DNA from 3 places in the Saccharopolyspora sp. NPDC045839 genome. Region 3 is predicted to be linked to each of the others. Evidence: riboswitches for the same ligand, from Rfam matches in the RefSeq annotation. Region 3 holds a riboswitch; each other region holds the start of a gene.

Region 1 (3,265 bases), on a different contig from region 3:
CCGGGCGTGCGGCGGGTCAGCACTCGATGACGTTGACGGCGAGGCCGCCGCGAGCCGTCTCCTTGTACTTGACCTTCATGTCACGGCCTGTCTCGCGCATGGTCTTGATGACCTTGTCCAGCGAGACGAAGTGGGTGCCGTCGCCGCGCAGCGCCATCCGCGCCGCCGTGATCGCCTTCACCGACGCGACCGCGTTGCGCTCGATGCACGGGATCTGCACGAGACCGCCGATCGGGTCGCAGGTGAGCCCGAGGTTGTGCTCCATCGCGATCTCCGCGGCGTTCTCCACCTGGCTCGGGGTCCCGCCGAGCACCTCGGCGAGCCCGGCGGCCGCCATCGAGCACGCGGACCCGACCTCGCCCTGGCAGCCGACCTCTGCACCGGAGATCGACGCGTTCTCCTTGAACAGCACGCCGACCGCACCGGCCACGAGCAGGAAGCGCACCACGCCGACGTCGTCGGCACCCGGCACGAACCGCATGTAGTAGTGCAGCACCGCGGGGACGATCCCGGCCGCTCCGTTGGTCGGCGCGGTCACCACGCGCCCGCCGGCCGCGTTCTCCTCGTTCACCGCGAGCGCGAAGAGGGTCACCCACTCCAGCGCATCGTCGTGCTCGGTCAGCGAGGCGGCCAGCTCCGCCGCCCGCCGCCGGACCTTGAGCCCGCCGGGCAGTTCCCCGGAGTTCCGGCATCCGTTGTCCACGCATTCGCGCATGACCTGCCAGATGTCCAGCAGCTCCTTGTGCACGGCGTCCTCGCCGCGCCAGGACAGCTCGTTGGCCAGCATGACGCCGCTGATCGGCAGCCCGGACTCCTCGGTGCGGGCGAGCAGTTCCGCGCCGGTCCGGAACGGGTAGCGCACCGCGGTCGCGTCGGGCTTGATCCGATCGGTGCCGGTGGCGTCCTCGTCGACGACGAAACCGCCGCCGACCGAGTAGTAGACCGCGCTCTCGAGCTCGACCCCGTCGGTGCCGGTCGCGGTGAACCGCATCCCGTTGGGGTGCAGCGGCAGCGACTTGCGCCGGTGCATCACCAGGTCGCGGTCCACGGTGAACCGGATCTCCTGCACACCGTCGAGCCGCAGCCGCCCGGTCTCCCGGATCTCGGCGACCCGGCCCTCCACTGCCGCCGGGTCGACGGTCTCCGGGCTGTGCCCCTCGAGGCCGAGCAGCACCGCCTTCGGGCTGCCGTGCCCGTGCCCGGTCGCGCCGAGCGACCCGAACAGTTCCGCCTTGATTCGCTTGACCTGCGACAACCGGCCCTCGCCGTGCAACCGCTGCACGAACAGCCGGGCCGCGCGCATCGGGCCGACCGTGTGCGAACTGGACGGCCCGATACCGACCGAGAACAGGTCGAAGACGCTGATCGCCATTGACCGTCTCCTCCCTCTCCTATTCCCCGCTACTCCGCGATCACCGCGGCGTACTGCTCGGCGGTGAGCAGAGCACTGGTGTCGGAGGTGCGCACCTCCAGCAGCCAGCCCTCGCCGTAGGGCTCGGAGTTGACCAGCGCCGGATCGTCCACGACGGACTCGTTGATCGCCACGACCTCGCCGGTGACCGGCGCGAACAGGTCGCTGACGGACTTCGTGGACTCCAGCTCGCCGCAGGCCTGGCCCGACTCGATCTGCTCCCCCACCTCGGGCAGCTGCACGAAGACGATGTCGCCGAGCGCGTCCGCGGCGTGCTGGGTGATGCCGATCCGGACCAGCTCGTCGCGGTCCTCGATCCACTCGTGCTCTTCGGTGTAGCGCAGGTTCGCAGGCAGGGACATGGTGGGAGGCTCCAAGGCTTTCGGGGGCACGGATGCCCGAGCGGGGCTGGGCCTCCCCCTCTGTTTCGGAACCTGAGAGCTTCGCCGCGGCTTCTCGCGGCTTGCACCGTGGGTGGAGCGTCAGGGATGACGCGCGCTTTCCAGAGTTGCCTCGCCCGAACGGTCATGGGTGCCTGAGAGTTTGTGGGGAGTCTTGCTCCTTCGGCGCCCTGACGGCTCGGTGTGAGCCCCCAGGGTCTCTCCCGCACGGGGTCGACGGCCGGTATGCGATTGTCGATGTGCTCAGCAACGATAAACGGGCCAGCCCTGGTGTCAATGCCCTCCCCCACTGACCGGCGGCGGCCCGAAGCACTCAGGAGGCCGGTGATGCTGGACATCCGGGCGCTGGTCGAACGGGTCGGCCCCACACTGCTGCGCACCGTGGTCAGCCCGGAGCCGACGGTCTGCGTGGGGGACGTCGTCATCGCCGAACCCGATGAGCCGCCGACCGCGGCTGGCGGCGACCTCGTGCTGGGCGTGGCGGTCGCGGATCGCGAGCAGGCGACGCGGCTGGCGAGGGCTTGCGGCGCGCAGGGCGCGGCAGCGGTGCTGCTCAAGCCGCCGATCTCGGCGGACGACGCGGTGGCCGCGGCGGCCGCGGAAGCCGGGGTGGCGTTGGTGGAGGTCCGGCCGGGTGCCGGCTGGGCGCAGTTGGTGTGGCTGATCCGGGCGGCGCTGGCCGGGACCGGCATCGAGGAGGCCGACGCGCGCGGCACCGGGGTCGGCGATCTGTTCCGCCTCGCCGACGCGGTCGCCGACGTGGTGGACGCGCCGGTCACGATCGAGGACGCGCACTCCCAGGTCCTGGCCTACTCCGCCCGGCAGGACCTGACCGACCCGGCGCGGGTCTCGACGATCATGGGCCGGAAGCAGCCCGACGAGGTACTCGCCAAGTTCCGGGCCCGCGGCACGTTCCGCCAGCTCAGCAAGGGCAGTTCGGCGATCTTCGTGCCCGCCCAGCAGGACGGCACCCTGCCCCGCCTGGTGGTGCCGATCCGGATGGGCGGCGAGCTGCTCGGCTCGATGTGGGCCGTGGTGCCCGGCGAGGTCTCCGAGGAGCGCTCCACCGCGTTCGCCGACACCGCGCCGCTGGTCGCGCTGCAACTGCTGCGGTGGCGGGCGGTGGCGGACGCGGAGCGCCGCCGGTCCGCCGAGCAGGTGCGGCTGCTGCTGGAGGGCGGCGAGGGCTGGCGGGTGGCCGTGAACGAGCTGGCGGTGCCCAACGAGGCGCATCGGGTCGTCGCGATCGAAATGCCGTCGTCCGCCGGGCCCGCGGAGGGGCACCGGCTGGCGATGTGGGAGTGGATCACGCGCGGGATCGGGCGGCGCCCGCTGGTCACCGAGATCGGCACCATGCTCTACGCCCTGGTGCCGGACCGGGCGGGCGCGGGCGGCTGGCCGGACCTGCGGGAAGCGCTCGTGTCCCACGACGCTTCGCCCCGCCCGCTGATCG
Region 2 (3,265 bases), on a different contig from region 3:
GGCAGCGCGTCCGGCGTCTCGATGTCGAGCTCGTCGGCGTCACCGCCGGTGACGCCGAAGGCCTGCCACACCGTCGCCAGGTGCGCCCGCGTGGTGGTCTCGTCGCAGCTGATGCCGACGTGGTCGGCGTCCACGCGGCGGAGGTTGATGCCGCCCCGGCGGGCCGTGGCGACGATGTCGTCGGCCTTGCCCGGCACCTTCGCGACGATCGTGTCGAAGAACTCCCGGTGCAGCACCTCGACGCCGCCGCGACGCAGCTGCTCGGCGAGCACCGCCGCCATCCGGTGCGCGCGGGTCGCGATCGACCGCAGCCCGGCCGGGCCGTGGTAGACCGCGTACATCGAGGCCACGACGGCCAGCAGCACCTGCGCGGTGCAGATGTTGCTGGTGGCCTTCTCGCGGCGGATGTGCTGTTCGCGGGTCTGCAGCGCCAGCCGGTAGGCCTGGTTGCCGTCGGCGTCGACGCTCACGCCGACCAACCGCCCCGGCAGCTGCCGTTCGAAGCCCTTGGCCACGGCCATGAACCCGGCGTGCGGGCCGCCGAAGCCCATCGGCACGCCGAACCGCTGGGTGCTGCCGACCACCACGTCCGCGCCGATCTCGCCGGGCGAGCGCAGCAGCGTCAGCGCCAGCAGGTCGGCCGCGACGACGACCTTCGCGCCGCGCCGGTGGACCTCCGCGATGATCTCCTCGTGGTCCCGCACCGCGCCGGAAGCGCCCGGGTAGGACAGCAGCACGCCGAAGAACTCGCCGTCCGGCAACGCCTGCGCACCCGCGGCGAGGTCGGCGACGACGACCTCGATGCCCAGCGGCTCCGCGCGGGTCTCGATCACCGCGATGGTCTGGGGCAGCGTGTCGGCGTCCACCACGAACCGCGGCGACTTCGACCGGCCCGCGCGGCGCACCAGCGTCATGCCCTCGGCCGCGGCGGTGGACTCGTCGAGCATCGACGAGTTGGCCACCGGCACCCCGGCCAGGTCGGCCACCATCGTCTGGAAGTTCAGCAGCGCTTCGAGCCGGCCCTGCGAGATCTCCGGCTGGTACGGCGTGTAGGCCGTGTACCAGGCGGGGCTCTCCAGCACGTTGCGCAGGATCACCGGCGGCGTGACCGTGCCGTAGTAGCCGAGCCCGATCATCTCGGTGTGCGGGCGACAGCGGCGGGCCAGCTCGCGCAGCTCGGCCAGCGCCTCGGACTCGGTGGCCGGCTCCGGCAGCGCCAGCTGCAGGTCGCCTTCCCGGATCGTGTCCGGCACGGCGTTCTGCCCCAGCTCCTCCAGCGAGCCGACGCCGATCACGTCGAGCATGCGCGCGAGCTCGGCCGGCATCGGGCCGACGTGCCGGTCGGCGAACGGCGTGCCGTGCTCCAGGGCGGCCAGGGGAATGCGGTCGTGGGTCACGTCGGTCATCGCCAAACCTCAATCGTCGCGGCGGCAAAAGGGCGGCAGGCAGCCGAAGCTGCCCTGCTCTCCCCCTCTGTCACTGTCCGCGAAGCGAACGCCTGAGAGCTTCACCCGGGAACCGGGCTTGCACCGTCGGCGGGGTGCACCACGGTCGTGGTGCGCCCTCTTTCCAGAGGTATCTCGCCCGTGCGGTCCAGGTGGCCTGAGAGGTTGTCGGGGAGGGTTGCTCCTTCGGCGCCGACCGCGGCCTAGGCCGGGCCGGACTCTCCCGCACGGGGTCGGCGATGTGCCGCAGCTTACCCGATCAGGGGGTCCGAGCGGACCAGCGATGTCACCGGCCGCACACCACCCGGGTGGGTCCGGTCGGCTCAGCCGGTCTCGGCCTGCCGGTCGCGCCGCCGGCGGGACAGCTCGTCGTCCATCGGGACCAGCTCCGCGCCGTCGGCCCGTTCCGCCGGGAAGTCGTGGATCGTGCCGCTGATCTCGCGCATCGCCCCGCTGACGGCGATGCCGAACACCCCTTGGCCACCCTGCAACAGGTCGACCACCTCCTCGGCAGAGGTGCACTCGTAGACCGTCGTCCCGTCGCTGAACAGCGTCAGCCTGGCCAGGTCCTGCACGCCCCGGTTGCGCAGGTGTTCCACCGCGACCCGGATGTTGTGCAGCGACACCCCGGTGTCCAGCAGTCGCTTGACCACCTTGAGCACCAGGATGTCCTTGAACGAGTACAGCCGCTGCGAGCCGGAGCCGGCGGCGCCGCGGATGGACGGGCCTACCAGCTTGGTGCGCGCCCAGTAGTCCAACTGGCGGTAGGTGATGCCGGCGATCTGGCAGGCGGCCGGACCCCGGTAGCCGACCAGTTCGTCCGGCAGCGAGGCATCGGGGAACAGCTCGCCCTGCTCCACGGCAGCATCCCGGTTGGACGCTTCCTCGACCACGCCTGCCTCCCCTCGTCCGGCACGAAGCCGACGACGATCACCAGCTCCCGGACCATCGCGGTCCGAGGCCGCGAACACCGCCCAGCGGCCGAATCACACCGGGGCAATTCGCGTAAGTTCGACGGTATGCCTGCCCCGCGGGGAGGTCAACGCGACGCGCGGGGCACCCGGACGACCCGGCCCCCGCCTGCTCGCGCAGACGGGGGCCGGGCTGTGTCGTCGGTCGATCGGCGGGCTCAGGTGTCGGCGCCGCGGAAGTCCTCCGGGGAGACGGAGTCCAGGAACTCGCGGAACTTCTCCACCTCGTCCTCCTGCTCGTCCGGGATGATCAGCCCCGCCTCGTCCAGCACCGATTCGTCGGCGTGGATGGGCACCCCGATGCGCAGCGCCAGCGCCACCGAGTCGCTCGGCCGCGCGGAGACCCGCACATCCCCGTCGAACACCAGCTCGGCGAAGAAGGTGCCGTCCTGCAGGTCGGTGATCCGCACCTGTTCCAGGTCGCGCCCGAGGGCGCCGATGACGTCCTTCAACAGGTCGTGGGTAAGGGGTCTCTGCGGCCGCACACCCTGCTGCTCCAGCGCGATGGCGGTCGCCTCGACCGAGCCGATCCAGATCGGCAGGTAACGCTCGCCGTGCGCCTCGCGCAACAGCAGAATCGGCTGGTTTGCTGGTAGTTCAACTCGCACGCCGACGACGCGCATCTCGCTGCTCATCGTCACATCGCCTCCTCCAGCGCGCCGAAGCGTGACATCCCCGTCGAGGATCGCGCACCGACGCCTCCGACGCTACCCGCGTTGCGGCGGACACGCCCATCCCTTTAGCGGTCTGGTCGACCACCGAATCCGCGGCCTTCCTGCCGGTGCATCTGGTCCGAACCGCTGGCTGAGCTCTTCATCGAGCATTACCAGCACGATACACCGCCGACCC
Region 3 (3,265 bases):
CGGCGACCTTGAACGCCACCGCCTTGCCGGCGATCACGTGCTCCAGCGGCCCGCCCTGCTGGCCCGGGAACACCGCCGAGTTGAACTTCTTCGCGAACTCCGTGTCCGCCGACAGGATCACGCCACCGCGCGGACCGCCGAGCGTCTTGTGCGTGGTGGTGGTGACGACGTGGGCGTGCGGCACCGGGCTCGGGTGCAGTCCGGCGGCCACCAGGCCGGCGAAGTGCGCCATGTCGACCATGAGGTAGGCGCCGACCTCGTCGGCGATCTCCCGGAACCGCTTGAAGTCCAGCTGCCGCGGGTACGCCGACCAGCCGGCGATGATCATCTGCGGCTTGTTCTCCCGCGCCAGCTTGGCGACCTCGTCCATGTCGACGCGGTGGTCGTCCTCGCGCACGTGGTACGGCACCACGTTGTAGAGCTTGCCGGAGAAGTTGATCCGCATGCCGTGGGTCAGGTGACCGCCGTGCGCCAGGTCCAGGCCCATGATCGTGTCACCCGGCTTGAGCAACGCGAACATCGCCGCCGCGTTGGCCTGCGCGCCCGAGTGCGGCTGCACGTTGGCGAAGGACGCGCCGAAGAGCTCCTTGACCCGGTCGATGGCCAGCTGCTCGATGACGTCGACGTGCTCGCAGCCGCCGTAGTAGCGGCGGCCCGGGTAGCCCTCGGCGTACTTGTTGGTCAGCACCGAGCCCTGCGCCTCGAGGACGGCCTGCGGTGCGAAGTTCTCCGAGGCGATCATCTCCAGCGTGCTCTGCTGGCGGTTGAGTTCGGCGCCGACCGCCGCCGCCACCTCGGGGTCCACCGCGGCCAGCTGGTCGTTGAACAGGTCCGGTGTCGACATGGTGTTGCCTCCTGTGTATTTCTCTTCAGGCATTGCGGCGGTAGAACGGCAGCTCGACGACCTGCACCGCGACGGTCTTGCCGCGGATGTCGACCTGCAGCTGCGTGCCGGGTTCGCTGTGGTCGCGGTCCACGTAGGCCATCCCGATCGGGTGGCCGAGGGTCGGGGAGGGGGCGCCGCTGGTCACGACGCCGATCTCGGCGCCGTCGGCGTCCAGCACGCGGTAGCCGTGCCGGGGCGCCCGGCGCTGCTCGGTGCTCAAGCCGACCAGCGTGCGCTCGGTGGGCTTCTCGGCCGCGGCGGCCAGCGCGTCCTTGCCGACGAAGTCGCCGGCCTTGTCCAGCTTGACCACCCGGCCGAGGTTGGCGTGGAAGGGCGTGAGCTCGGCGGACAGCTCGTTGCCGTACAGCGGCATGCCGGCCTCCAGCCGCAGCGTGTCGCGGCAGGACAGCCCGGTGGGCTGCAGGCCGTGCTCGGCGCCGGACTCGGTCAGCGCCTGCCAGACCGCCTCGGCGTCGCCGGGCGCGGTGAACAGCTCGAAGCCGTCCTCGCCGGTGTAACCGGTGCGCGCCAGCAGCACGTCCTTGCCCGCGACCCGGCTGCGGTAGCCCGCGTAGTACTTGACCTCGGCGAGGTCGGTGTCGGTCAGCGGCGCGAGGATCGCGACCGCGTTCGGGCCCTGCACCGCGATCAGCGCGTAGTCGTCGGAGACGTCCTGGTGCTCGGCGTCGAAGCCGCCGATGCGCTCGGCCAGCTCGGCGGAGACCACGGCGGCGTTCGCCGCGTTGGCCACCACCAGGAACTCCTCGTCGCCGAGCCGGTAGACGATCAGGTCGTCGAGCACGCCGCCGGCCGCGTTGCAGATCATCGTGTAGCGGGCGCGGCCGGGCTTGATCGCGGACGCGTTGGCGACCAGCGCGTAGTCCAGCGCCTCGGCGGCCTGCGGCCCGCTGATCCGGATCTCACCCATGTGGGTCAGGTCGAACAGGCCGGCGCCGGTGCGCACCGCGTTGTGCTCGGCGGTGTCGCCCGAGTAGCGCAGCGGCATCCGCCAGCCGGCGAATTCGGTGAACGTCGCCCCGAGGGCTTCGTGCACGTGGTGCAAGGGCGTCTGTCGTGGCGACGACATGGTGAGACTCCTCCTGGTGGGCGCCGGTCGGCAGTCGAGGGCCGGTCAGCTCACTGAGCCCAACCTTATCGGGGACGCCTCGACCTCGACCTGCGCGGGCTTGCGCTGGTCGGGCGGTCTCCCCGGAGTCATTGGCCTGAGAGTTTCGCCGCCCGCGAGGGGGCGGCTTGCACCGTGGGCGAGAAGCGGGCGCTCCTGCTTTTCTCCGTGTTCGCCTGGTGCCGTGCGGTGCCGGTGCCTGAGAGTTTGCTGGGGAGAATTGCTCCTTCGGCGCTCCGGTCCCGGAACGGGCCGGAGTCTCTCCCGCACGACGTCGTGGGCGCGGTATTCGGTTGTGTGAACGCCGACGCTACGAACCGACGTGACCCACGTCAACCGGGCGGGTGAGTGATCTCAGGCGCTGAGCTCGCGGTACTGCTTCTCCAGGCCGTCGACGAGGGCGGCCAGGGCGAGCTCGAAGCTGTCGGCGTCGATCTCCGCCGCGTGCTCGCGGAGCAGGTGGGCCCTGTTCAGGTGCGGGAAGCGGTCGCCGTAGAGCGCCGCGTCGTCCGGGAAGCCGCCGCTGAAGGAGCCCATCGCCGAGCCCACCACCAGGTACTTCGTCGAGGCGCCGATCATCGTGGCGTAGCGCTGCGGCCAGCCCGCCCTGGTCAGGCCGCCGTGCACCGCGTCCGCCTGGCGCAGCGCGTTCTCCCGGCGGGCCGGGCCGTAGGCCAGGAACGGGACCAGGTTCGGGTGGGCGATCAGGGCGGCCCGGTAGGAGCGCGCCCAGGTGCGCAGGCCGGTCTTCCAGTCCGCGTCGAAGCCGGCGACGTCCACTGCGGTTATCACGTCGTCGGCGATCTCGTTCAGCAGCTCGTCCTTGGTCGACACGTGGTTGTACAGCGACGCCGCGCGAACGCCGAGCCGTTCGGCCAGCCGCCGCATGGACAGCGCTTCGAGGCCGTCGGCGTCGATGATCTCCAGGCCGATCCGCCGGATGCGCTCCGGCGACAGCCGGGGGGTGGTCGGTCTGGGCACGTCTTCTCCTCGTCGGATCCCTTGCGGCGGTCGCCGGGACCGTCTTAGGCTGCCACAAAACTAACGCCGTTAGTTAGCTGGCCGCAGGAAAGGATCCGGCGATGGTCGACTTCTCGCTGTCCGACACAGAACGCGACATCCGCGACTGGGTGCGCAACTTCGTCCAGCGCGAACTGGTGCCGCTGGAACAGGAGGTGCTGCGCCGCGAGCGCGCCGGGGAACGCGGCCTGACCAAGGACGAGCAGCGGGAACTGCAGGACAAGGCGAAGCAG

The links. Region 3 has a riboswitch for glycine ahead of gcvT (glycine cleavage system aminomethyltransferase GcvT). Riboswitches for the same ligand answer to the same signal wherever they lie in the genome.
Region 1: it holds a riboswitch for glycine, as region 3 does, so the genes downstream of both, gcvH (glycine cleavage system protein GcvH) here and gcvT (glycine cleavage system aminomethyltransferase GcvT) in region 3, are expected to answer to the same signal.
Region 2: it holds a riboswitch for glycine, as region 3 does, so the genes downstream of both, gcvP (aminomethyl-transferring glycine dehydrogenase) here and gcvT (glycine cleavage system aminomethyltransferase GcvT) in region 3, are expected to answer to the same signal.

What each region holds. Positions count from the first base shown of each region.
Region 1 covers NZ_JBWKKH010000016.1:130,233-133,497, forward strand. The annotation lists gene AC07EQ_RS22820 (L-serine ammonia-lyase) at 17-1,372, opposite strand; gene gcvH (glycine cleavage system protein GcvH) at 1,402-1,773, opposite strand; glycine riboswitch at 1,824-1,923, opposite strand; glycine riboswitch at 1,924-2,028, opposite strand; gene AC07EQ_RS22830 (PucR family transcriptional regulator) at 2,140-3,265, shown strand, end outside.
Region 2 covers NZ_JBWKKH010000017.1:115,803-119,067, forward strand. The annotation lists gene gcvP (aminomethyl-transferring glycine dehydrogenase) at 1-1,406, opposite strand, end outside; glycine riboswitch at 1,580-1,681, opposite strand; gene AC07EQ_RS23655 (MerR family transcriptional regulator) at 1,769-2,338, opposite strand; gene AC07EQ_RS23660 (bifunctional nuclease family protein) at 2,575-3,051, opposite strand.
Region 3 covers NZ_JBWKKH010000029.1:5,795-9,059, forward strand. The annotation lists gene glyA (serine hydroxymethyltransferase) at 1-844, opposite strand, end outside; gene gcvT (glycine cleavage system aminomethyltransferase GcvT) at 870-1,973, opposite strand; glycine riboswitch at 2,089-2,189, opposite strand; glycine riboswitch at 2,190-2,289, opposite strand; gene AC07EQ_RS31695 (TetR/AcrR family transcriptional regulator) at 2,367-2,993, opposite strand; gene AC07EQ_RS31700 (acyl-CoA dehydrogenase family protein) at 3,095-3,265, shown strand, end outside.